DNA from 2 places in the Pseudomonas sp. 5Vm1k genome. Region 2 is predicted to be linked to the other one. Evidence: riboswitches for the same ligand, from Rfam matches in the RefSeq annotation. Region 2 holds a riboswitch; the other holds the start of a gene.
What was found. A riboswitch is a leader RNA that binds a small molecule or an ion and turns the genes downstream of it on or off. The one in region 2 is predicted to bind cobalamin.
Positions count from the first base shown of each region.

Region 1: linked by a shared signal. The riboswitch ahead of cobO (cob(I)yrinic acid a,c-diamide adenosyltransferase) and the one ahead of ACWIKB_RS24220 (CbtB domain-containing protein) in region 2 are both predicted to bind cobalamin.

Region 1 covers NZ_JBSPCZ010000005.1:221,648-227,023, reverse strand. Annotated here, with positions in the region: gene cbiB (adenosylcobinamide-phosphate synthase CbiB) at 1-192, opposite strand, end outside; gene bluB (5,6-dimethylbenzimidazole synthase) at 189-839, opposite strand; gene ACWIKB_RS12410 (cobyrinate a,c-diamide synthase) at 836-2,236, opposite strand; gene cobO (cob(I)yrinic acid a,c-diamide adenosyltransferase) at 2,233-2,844, opposite strand; cobalamin riboswitch at 2,926-3,157, opposite strand; gene ACWIKB_RS12400 (hypothetical protein) at 3,311-3,895, shown strand; gene ACWIKB_RS12395 (PQQ-dependent sugar dehydrogenase) at 3,964-5,277, shown strand.
Region 2 covers NZ_JBSPCZ010000014.1:22,453-27,828, reverse strand. Annotated here, with positions in the region: gene cobM (precorrin-4 C(11)-methyltransferase) at 19-765, opposite strand; gene ACWIKB_RS24230 (cobalamin biosynthesis protein) at 858-1,271, opposite strand; gene ACWIKB_RS24225 (CbtA family protein) at 1,268-1,975, opposite strand; gene ACWIKB_RS24220 (CbtB domain-containing protein) at 1,987-2,181, opposite strand; cobalamin riboswitch at 2,300-2,528, opposite strand; cobalamin riboswitch at 2,715-2,928, shown strand; gene cobW (cobalamin biosynthesis protein CobW) at 3,025-4,086, shown strand; gene cobN (cobaltochelatase subunit CobN) at 4,090-5,376, shown strand, end outside.

The DNA of each region.
Region 1 (5,376 bases), on a different contig from region 2:
CAAGGTCAGCGGCAACACCGCGATCACCCAAGCGGTGACGCCATGACTGCGCCAGCCACGGCCACCGGAGTTGAAACGTTGTTCGATGCGATCGGCAAAACGGCCGAACGCCACCAGCGGATGCCAGCGTTTGGGTTCACCCAGCAGCGCATCCAGCGCAACCGCGGCGACACTCAACAACGCCACACTCATTGACTCACTCCCCAAAAATTCTCATACAACAGTTCACTGAGTGGACGCGCCTGCGCCCAGCCTTCGAGTACCAACATCGGCGCCGGATAGAATTCCTTGACCGGGCCGAGGCAAAGAACGGCCAACGGCTTGGCGCCGGCGGGCAAACCCAGCAGGTCCGCCAGGGCTTGCGGCTCGAACAGTGAAACCCAGCCCATCCCCAACCCTTCGGCGCGGGAGGCCAGCCACAGGTTCTGGATTGCGCAAGACAGCGAGGCCATGTCCATTTCCGGCAAGGTGCGGCGGCCGAAAATATGGCGCTCGCGATCGTCCATCAGCGCAGCGACCAACACTTCGGCGCAATCGTTGATGCCTTCGACCTTGAGCTTCATGAACTCGTCGGTGCGCTCGCCGAGGGCCTCGGCGGTGCGGATGCGTTCTTCTTCCACCAGTTGCTGGATCTGCCCGCGCAGGGCTTTATCGCTGATGCGGATGAAGCGCCACGGTTGCATCAGGCCGACACTGGGGGCCTGATGGGCGGCTTCGAGCAGGCGGCGCAGCAGCTCAGGTTCGACAGTGCCGCCGCTGAAGTGGCGCATGTCGCGGCGTTCGGCGATGGCTCGGTAGACGGCGGCGCGTTCGTCCTCGGAGAAGGCGTTGTCGGTCATGGCCTCTTCGCGAGCAAGCCCGCTCCCACAGTAGATCGCATTTCTTCAGGTAATTTAGCTTCAACTGTGGGAGCGGGCTTGCTCGCGAAGGCGTCCTCAAGATCAGGCGCAAACAGCGCGGCAATCGCCGATGGATTGGACGGAAAATAAAAGTGCACATAAGAGGCCGTCATCCGCCCCTCACGATAAACCGCCTCTGCCCCGCGCCCGCCATTAGGGCTCAGGCCCCGGGCAATCGGCTCAAGTTCAGTGCTGGTCAACGAGTGATGATAGGTGTGCCCGCGCAGCAAGCCTTCAGGCAACTCGACCGCTTGCAACGCCAATGCCGCCAGACGCTTTTGCATCACCGCATCCCCAGCCAGCAACCCAACCAATTCAGCGCGAGTACCGTCGACATCGGTCAACGAATCGAGCAGATACAGCATGCCGCCACATTCAGCCAACAGCGGTTTACCGGCGGCGTGATGCGCGCGAATCGCGGTCAGCATCGAGGTGTTTTGCGCCAGGGCGACGTGGTGCAGCTCGGGGTAACCGCCCGGCAGATAGAGGCTGTCAGCTTCGGGCAATTCGGTATCGCGAATCGGCGAGAAAAACGCCAGTTCAGCGCCCATCGCCCGCAACAGATCCAGGCTCGCGCCGTAGGTGAAGGCAAACGCTTCGTCACGGGCCACGGCGATGCGCACGCCCGCCAGCAACGGCTCGGCAGCGATCACGTCCGGGGCGGCGAATTCGACGGCCGGTGGCAGCGCTACCTCACAACTGCTGGCCAACGCATCGGCCGCCGCATCGAGGCGAACATCGAGGTCGTTCAACTCGCTGGCCTGCACCAAGCCAAGGTGACGGCTCGGCAATTCGATCCCTGTTTCCCGGGACAATGCGCCGTACCAGCGCAAGCCTTCGGTCAGGCTGCCTTCGAGCAATTGTGCGTGACGCAAAGTGCCGACGCGGTTGGCCAGGACGCCGGCGAACGGCAAATCCGGCTGATACTTCGCTAACCCTAACGCCAACGCGCCAAAGGTCTGGGCCATGGCGGTGCCGTCGATCACGCCGAGCACCGGTACGCCGAAATGCCGCGCCAGGTCAGCACTGGACGGCGTGCCGTCGAACAGGCCCATGACGCCTTCGATCAGAATCAGATCGGCTTCACCTGCGGCTTCCCACAACAGCCGACGACTTTCCTGCTCGCCGACCATCCACATGTCCAATTGATAAACCGGCGCACCACTGGCGCGCTCGAGAATCATCGGGTCGAGAAAATCCGGGCCGCATTTGAACACGCGCACTTTGCGCCCCTGATTGCGGTGCAACCGGGCCAGCGCGGCGGTGACGGTGGTCTTGCCCTGACCGGAGGCCGGCGCGGCAATCAATACCGCCGGGCAATGACGAGGCTGACTCACAATTCGACGCCTTTTTGCGCTTTGATCCCAGCCTGGAAGGCGTGCTTGATCACGTTCATTTCGGTGACAGTGTCGGCCAGCTCGATCATTTCCGGCTTGGCGCCGCGACCGGTGACGACGACATGCTGCATCGGCGGACGGGCCTGCAAGTCGCTGAGCACTTGATCGAGATCGAGGTAGCCGTGCTTGAGGGCGATGTTCAGTTCATCCAGCACTACCAGGCCGATCGATGGATCGCGCAGCAGTTCGCGGGACACGGCCCACGCCGCTTCGGCGGCGGCGATGTCACGCTGGCGGTCCTGGGTTTCCCAGGTGAAGCCCTCGCCCATCACATGAAAGCGCACTTGCTCCGGGAAGCGACGGAAGAACAATTCCTCGCCGGTGCTGTTGCGGCCCTTGATGAACTGCACCACACCGCATTGCATGCCATGGCCCATGGATCGGGCCAGCATGCCGAAGGCCGAGCTGCTTTTGCCTTTGCCGTTGCCGGTCAGCACCAGCAGCAGGCCGCATTCGTTTGGCGAGTTGGCGATGCGTTCGTCGATCACGGCTTTTTTGCGCAACATGCGCGCCAGGTGGCGTTCGTCACGATCGGGGGTATCAGTCATGGGGGAGCTCTCCGTTGAGGCTGGATAACGGCGGGCAGGCACAAGAATAGACGGCAAGAAGCCTGGCATCGCCCACCGTGATGCCGCTGGATGGATCAGGCCGGTCTCCGGGCTCATGAGCGGTTTGCACCGGACTGCGCGCCTTCCCATATCGACAGTCGACACAGTGGCTCAAGGCGCAGCCTTTACTCATTTACCGTTGCGGGGGCAGCGCCGGGATCGTGAACTTCTTCGTTTGAAGAGAGGACTCACCGGCTTCCCTGTTTCACTCTGTCGACCGCAGCCACAGAGCACCTGAAACAAGTCGCGAAGGTTAGAGGGTTGGGGGTGGAGCGTCAATTAAAGCCGGGGCGCCGCCGGGCGAATATCTGCCGTCGATCAATTATCCGACGTCATTCTTGTGCCACACTCCGAGCAGTGATATCAAAGAGCCACATCTCACAACACAATAACAAGGGTGAGCCACATGCAAGGCATGATCATCAGCAATCCGAAGTTGGAATTCCTGCGCCCGCTGCTGGAACGCTGGTTTGACTGTATCGACCGCTACAACGCCGTGCGCGGCGATAACGATACGCCGTACTGGTTTGACGAAAAGGCCAATCTCGGCCTGCTGTCGGCAGCGGCCTGGATGGCGGAAATGGTCACGCTGCAACAGACGCCGACCCGTAAACAGACCGAAGAAGGTGAGCGTAACGCCCGCGCCGATCTGTTTATCGCCACCACCGAAGAACGCGCCTACTTTCAAGCCACGCAGCGTTGGCCAAAGGTCAACAGCTTGAACCTGACACAAGCCCTGGCCGATATCACCGCCGACGCCAAGCGAATCAGCTACGCCAGCGACCTGAAACTCGGCTGCCTGTTCGTCGCCCCGCAAAAGGCCCAGCAAAGTGCGACCCCGGAAGAACTCCAGGACATGGTCGACGACCTGCAAAAGGAACACACCTGCGCCGTCGCCTGGTATTTCCCCTATGCCTACCGCAAGTTGCGCAACGAAGGTGGCCAGTATCACCCGGGCATCGCGGTGCTGTTCAAAGAAGCCCGTGGTTGATGGGTTGAACCATCGCGCGTTTGCGCTTCTCTATTGATAAGGTCAATGCATTCATAGGGAAGATCAGCATGCGCAAGCCCCAGCTCGTTCTCGTCATCGCGCTCGCCGGAGGCCTTGTCGCCTGCGGCGAGACTTCCAGCCTGCAAGTTTCGGATGGCACCGGCCCGTCGCCCAAGCTGCCAGAACCGAACAAAACCCTGATCCCGACGGTGAACATTGCCCCGGCGATCGGCTGGCCGGCCGGCGCAAAACCTACCGCTGCGGCGGGGACCCAGGTCGCGGCATTTGCCGAAGGGCTCGACCATCCGCGCTGGCTCTACGTGTTGCCTAACGGTGATGTGCTGGTGGCGGAAACCAATGCCCCGCCCAAGCCTGATGACTCCAGCGGCATTCGCGGCTGGGTGATGAAGAAAGTCATGGGCCGCGCTGGTGCCGGCGTACCGAGCCCGAACCGCATCACGCTGTTGCGGGACAAGGACCACGACGGCGTGGCCGAAACCCGCACGGTATTCCTGGAAAACCTCAACTCGCCGTTCGGCATGGCCCTGGTCGGTAACGATCTGTACGTGGCTGATTCCGATAAGTTGATCCGCTTCCCCTACAAGGACGGCGAAACCTCCATCACCGCGCCAGCGACCAAAGTCGTCGATTTGCCGGGCGGGACGATCAACCACCACTGGACCAAAAACGTCATCGCCAGCAAGGACGGTAGCAAGCTCTACGTGACAGTTGGCTCCAACAGCAACGTCGGCGAAAACGGCCTGGCCGCCGAAGAAGGTCGCGCGGCGATCTGGGAAGTGGACCGTGCCACCGGCAATCACCGAATCTTCGCCTCGGGCCTGCGTAACCCCAACGGCATGGGCTGGGAACCGAGCAGCGGCGCGTTATGGACGTCGGTCAACGAGCGGGATGAGATCGGCAGCGACCTGGTGCCGGACTACATCACCTCAGTGAAGGACGGCGCGTTCTACGGCTGGCCGTTCAGTTATTACGGGCAGCACGTCGATGTGCGCGTCGAGCCGCAAAACCCGGAAATGGTCGCCAAGGCTATCGCCCCGGATTACGCCGTCGGCCCGCACACCGCTTCGCTGGGCTTCACCTTTGCCGAAGGCAGCAAACTGCCGACACCATTTACCCACGGCGCCTTCATTGGCCAGCACGGTTCATGGAACCGCAAACCGCACAGCGGCTATAAAGTGATTTTCGTGCCATTCGCGGCGGGTAAACCAACCGGGCAGCCGGTGGATGTGCTGACCGGGTTCCTCGATAAAGACGAGAAAGCCATGGGCCGGCCGGTGGGTGTGGTGATTGATCATCAAGGAGGCTTGCTGGTGGCGGATGACGTAGGGAACAAAGTTTGGCGGGTTTCTGCGGCCAAATAAAACGCTTCCTGCCAACACCAAAACCCAATGTGGGAGCGGGCTTGCTCGCGAAGAGGGTGTGTCATTCAACAATAATGTCGACTGACACACCGCTTTCGC
Region 2 (5,376 bases):
CCACAGGGGGTGGTTGGCTCAAGGTCTGTAAAGATGCGCATGCCCCGCGCGATACAACGACGACTCACTAAAGTGATCGCTCCCCAACACCCGACCCACCAGAATCAATGCCGTGCGCCGAAACCCCTTGGCCTCAACCTTCGCGGCAATGTCCTCAAGCGTCCCCACCACCCAATCCTGATCCGGCCAGGTCGCCCGGTGAATCACCGCGATCGGGCAGTCCGCGCCGTAATGCGGCAGCAGCTCAGCCAGAATCTTCTCCAGATGATTGACCCCCAGATGAATCGCCATGGTCGCCCCGTGCTGCGCCAAACTGCCCAGTTCTTCGCCCGCCGGCATCGCGGTTTTGTCGGCATAGCGAGTCAGGATCACGCTTTGCGAGATATCGGGTAACGTCAGCTCGGCACCCAACAACGCCGCGCAGGCAGCCGTCGCCGTGACACCCGGAATGATTTCAAACGGAATATCGAGCTCACGCAGGTAACGTATCTGCTCACCAATCGCGCCATACAGACTCGGATCGCCGGAATGCACCCGCGCCACATCCTGCCCGTTGGTGTGGGCGGTCTTGATCAGTTCGATGATCTGTTCCAGGTGCAACTCGGCGCTGTTGGCCACCGTTTGCGCCTGGTGGCCTTCCAGCACGGCAGCCGGCACCAGGGAGCCAGCGTAGATGATCACCGGGCAGCTGCGAATCAGCCGCTGGCCCTTGACGGTAATCAGTTCCGGGTCGCCGGGACCTGCGCCAATGAAGTAGACGGTCATCGTCAGTTCCTGAAAAAAGAGCTGTGAAAAAAGGGCTGGGCAAGGCTTCAGATGAAGATTGCTCATGATCGAGGCGGGGATTATCGGGGATTTTACGCAGCGCTGGCCAATGCGAGGGTGGCCTGGGCGTATTTTTGTCGGGAAATCAGCAGCTTCGCCGGTGCCTGGGCCAGGTGTTCGGCCAAGGCCAGGGCGGCACTTTCCGCTACACCGTAGCAACCGGTGCGTTCAAACGCGATCTGCGATTGATGACTGAGTTGCGGTTGATAACCGGCCAATTGCTCGCTGCTGAAGTACATCACCTCCAGCCCAAGTTGCGCGGCCAACTCGATCAGGCCCGGCTCATCACGTTTGAGATCAATACTGGCCAAGGCCTTGATCTGGCGAAGTTCGATGTGATGCGCCTGTAATGCCTGATCGAGCAGCGCCCGCAACGTGCTGGCGGGGCAGCCGCGCTGGCAGCCCAGGCCGACCACTAACGTCGGCGCTGTGCTGGTGTCAGTCATGCGTGGTATTGGCCATCGCTTTTGCGGCGGAACAACCAGGCGCTGATCAGGCCCAGGGCCAGCCAGAACACCACGTTGGTCAACTGCGAAGCGATTTTGAATTGGAATTCCAGAGCTTCCGGGGCCAGCATCGAGTGGACTTCCGGCTGCGGCGCGCCAATGACGTGCGGAACCGCCAGAATCGCCACGCCGAGAATCTTCATCAGCCAGTGACGGCTGAACACGATCAGCGCGATGCCGACAGCGGTAGACGCCGCGGTGCCAATCCACCAGATCTGCCGTTGCGCCAGATCGGCGGCGGCAGTGCCCGGCAATTCAGGCGGCAGGCCAAGGGTCGGCGCCAGCACGAACGTCGCGTACCCCGCCAGGCCCCAGAGCAGGCCCTGAGCGGTTTTGGTCGGCGCGCGCAGGGTGTAGAGGCCGGCAAGCATCAGCGCAAAGCCAACCGCGACCACCAGATTACCGCCCGTAGTCGACAGCACGCGCTGCCAGCCGTCTTCCGGCTCCCAGGCTTCGGCGTCGTGGGTGTGGGCGGCCATGGCGCCTTCGGTGTGCTCGTGAGCGACAACCGCGGCAGGCTCGGATTTTTCATAGGTTTCCGCCTGAAGAATCAGCGGGGCGACCCAGAAACTTTGCAGCAGGGTCAGCAGCAGGGCGGCCAGCAGCCCGGTGAAACCTGCAGTTTGCGCGATACGCTTGATCATGTCGGCAGGTCTCAATGGCACGGGAACGCGGAGCTGTGACGGGTATCGTGCGCGGCGTTGTGCACCGCTTCGATGTGCGAGAAACCGGCGAAATACACCAGGCACGCGCCCAGGATCGACGCACAAACGGCGGCGGTCAGGCGTTGGCTCAGGGTGGTTGTGGTGCTGGCGGTGCTGCTGTGGTCGGTGCTGCTGATGATCGACATGGCGCTTCCCTCTGGTCTGTCAGCGGGTGAATTGAGCGCATGCAAACCCCTGCGAGCGTGCGCGCAGAGATTCAAACAGCGCCCGCCCACCGCGGGTTTGTTATTCAGTGATCGTACTGGTCACTTTGTGTTGCGGGCCGGTCTCCGGGCTCACGAGGGGTCAAGGCTTGCGCCGAAACCTGCAAGAATCACCTTCCCATGCCGAACTGCCGGCACAGTGGATCTGATTCTTCGCTCGCTTACCGTTGCGGGGGCAGCACCGGACTGACATGACTTTAGAGTAAAGCACATGATTCACCGGTTTCCCGTTTCACCCTGTGAAGGGCACCCGTAACAAGGCGTGTAGGAGAGCATGGGCGGGGCGGGGTAGTCAATTGGCAAGGGTTCTCAGTTGGAAACCGAGTCGCGCCCTTCGCGAGCAAGCCCGCTCCCACAGGTGACCGCATTCCCATGTGGGAGCGGGCTTGCTCGCGAAGGCGTCATCACAGTCGCTACAGAACTCAGCAGAACATTGACCCGCCCCCACACCATGCGTAGCCTTGCGCTTTCGAGGTTCTTCGGCGTTTGCCGAAGCTAAGAAGGGAACGCGGTCGATGCCGCGGCTGCCCCCGCAACTGTGAACGGTGATGTTCGCTGCCACGCCACTGCAAACCCTGGCAAAGGGTTCGCGGGAAGGCGCAGCGAATGCCAGGCCCGCAAGGCTGGCGCACTGAAAGCCAGGAGACCTGCCTCGAAACGAATTCTCACTACAACCGGGCGGGGTGATCCGGTGGCGAAATCTTCCGCGCATTTATCGCCGCGGTCGTCGTCCCGTATGCCCGCCACCTTGCCAAAGGGCATCCGATGAAAACACTGGCCAAACTCCCCGTCACCATCGTTACCGGCTTCCTCGGCTCGGGCAAAACCACCTTGCTGCGCCATATGCTCGACAACGCCCAGGGTCGCCGCATCGCGGTGATCGTCAACGAATTCGGCGAGCTGGGCATCGACGGCGAAATCCTCAAGCAGTGCTCCATCGGCTGCACCGAGGAAGAAGCCAACGGCCGCGTCTACGAACTGGCCAACGGCTGCCTGTGCTGCACCGTCCAGGAAGAGTTCTTCCCGGTGATGCGCGAGTTGGTGGCACGTCGCGGCGACCTCGACCACATCCTGATCGAAACCTCGGGCCTTGCCCTGCCAAAACCACTGGTGCAAGCGTTCCAGTGGCCGGAAATCCGCAGCGCCTGCACGGTTGATGCGGTGATCACCGTGGTCGACAGCCCGGCCGTGGCCGCCGGCACCTTCGCCGCATTCCCGGATCAAGTCGACGCCCAGCGCAAACTCGACCCGAACCTGGACCACGAATCGCCGCTGCACGAATTGTTCGCCGACCAACTGGCCAGTGCCGACCTCGTAATCCTCAACAAAGCCGACCTGATCAGCCCTGAAGACTTGGCCCGCGTGCGCCTGGAAGTCGCCGAAGAGCTGCCGCCAGCAGTAAAAGTCATCGAGGCCAGCAGCGGTCGCGTGCCACTGGATGTGCTGATCGGCCTCGGCGCCGGTTCCGAAGAACACATCGACAGCCGTCACAGCCATCACGATCATCATCATGAAGGTGAAGACGATCACGACCACGACGCCTTCGATTCCATTTCAATTGAACTGCCACAAGCCGACGAAAGCCTGCTGATGGACGCGCTGACTCAACTGGTGGTCAAGCACGGCATCCTGCGCGTTAAAGGCTTCGCCGCGATCCCGAACAAGCCGATGCGCCTGCTGATCCAGGGTGTGGGCACCCGTTTCGACAAGCATTTCGACCGTCAATGGGGCGCCGATGAAGCGCGTACCACTCGCCTGGTATTGATCGGCCAGGAACTGGACGCCGCTCAACTCGAAGCGCAACTGCGCGCCGCGCTCAGCGTTTAAGCCATGCACCTGCTCAGGACCCAGCCCGGCGGTTTCGTGTCGGATGACAACATTGCCGACCTTGGACAAACCCCCGCCGAGCTGGTGATCCTGTGCAGCGGCGATTCCAGCCTGGCGCTGCTCGCCGAAGCCGCGCAGCAATTACCCGACGACTACCCGAGCGTGCGCCTGGCCAACCCGATGCAGGTGCAGAACCATGCGTCGGTGGACTTGTACGTCGACGAAGTGCTGCGCCACGCCAAAGTGATTCTGATCTCGCTGCACGGCGGTATCGCCTATTGGCGTTACGGCGTCGAGCGGCTGGTCGAACTGTCCGAGCGCGGTGTGCAACTGATTCTGGTGCCCGGCGATGACCGCCCGGACCCGGAACTCAGCGACCTCAGCACCGTCGGCGCGGAAGATCGCGAGCGGCTCTGGCAGTTTTTGCGTCAGGGCGGCATGGGCAATGCCCTGGATTTTTTCCGCTGTCTGGCCACTCGCTGGCTGGACCGCGACTACGCGTGGGCCGAGCCGCAAACCCTGCCGCGCACCGCGATCTATCACCCACACAAAAGCCCCGCTGAACTGAGTGACTGGCAAGCCGATTGGCAGGCCGATCAACCGGTGGCGGCGGTGCTGTTCTACCGCTCGCATTTGCAGGCGGCGAACACTGGTTTCATCAATATTTTCTGTCAGCGTCTGCAAGCAGCGGGGCTGAACCCGTTGCCGATTGCGCTGGCCAGTTTGAAAGAGCCCGGCTGCCTGACGGTGGTCGAGGACTTGCTGGATGACGTCGAAGCGGCGGTGATTCTCAATACCACCGGTTTCGCCCAATCCAGCCCCGAAGCGCCGCACTTGCGCCCGTTTCGCCGCAACATCCCGGTGATCCAGGCGATTTGCGCCCAGGACAACGAACCCGGCTGGCGCGCCAGCGAACAAGGCCTCGGCCCACGGGATCTGGCGATGCACATCGCGCTGCCGGAACTCGACGGTCGCATCATCAGCCGGCCGATCAGCTTCAAGGATCTGGCCTGGCGCAGCGAGCGCAGCCAGTCCGACGTGGTCTGCTACCGGCCGCAACCGGAACGCATGGACTTCGTCGCGGAACTGGCGCGGCGCTGGATCGATCTGGCGCGGGTGCCCAACGGCGAAAAACGCATCGCGCTGATCCTCGCCAACTACCCGACGCGGGACGGTCGTATCGGCAACGGAGTCGGCCTCGATACGCCGGCAGCGGCGCTGAATATTTTGCGTGCGCTGTATAAAGAAGGTTATCCGCTGCCCGCCGAGTTGCCGGACAGCGGCACCGAA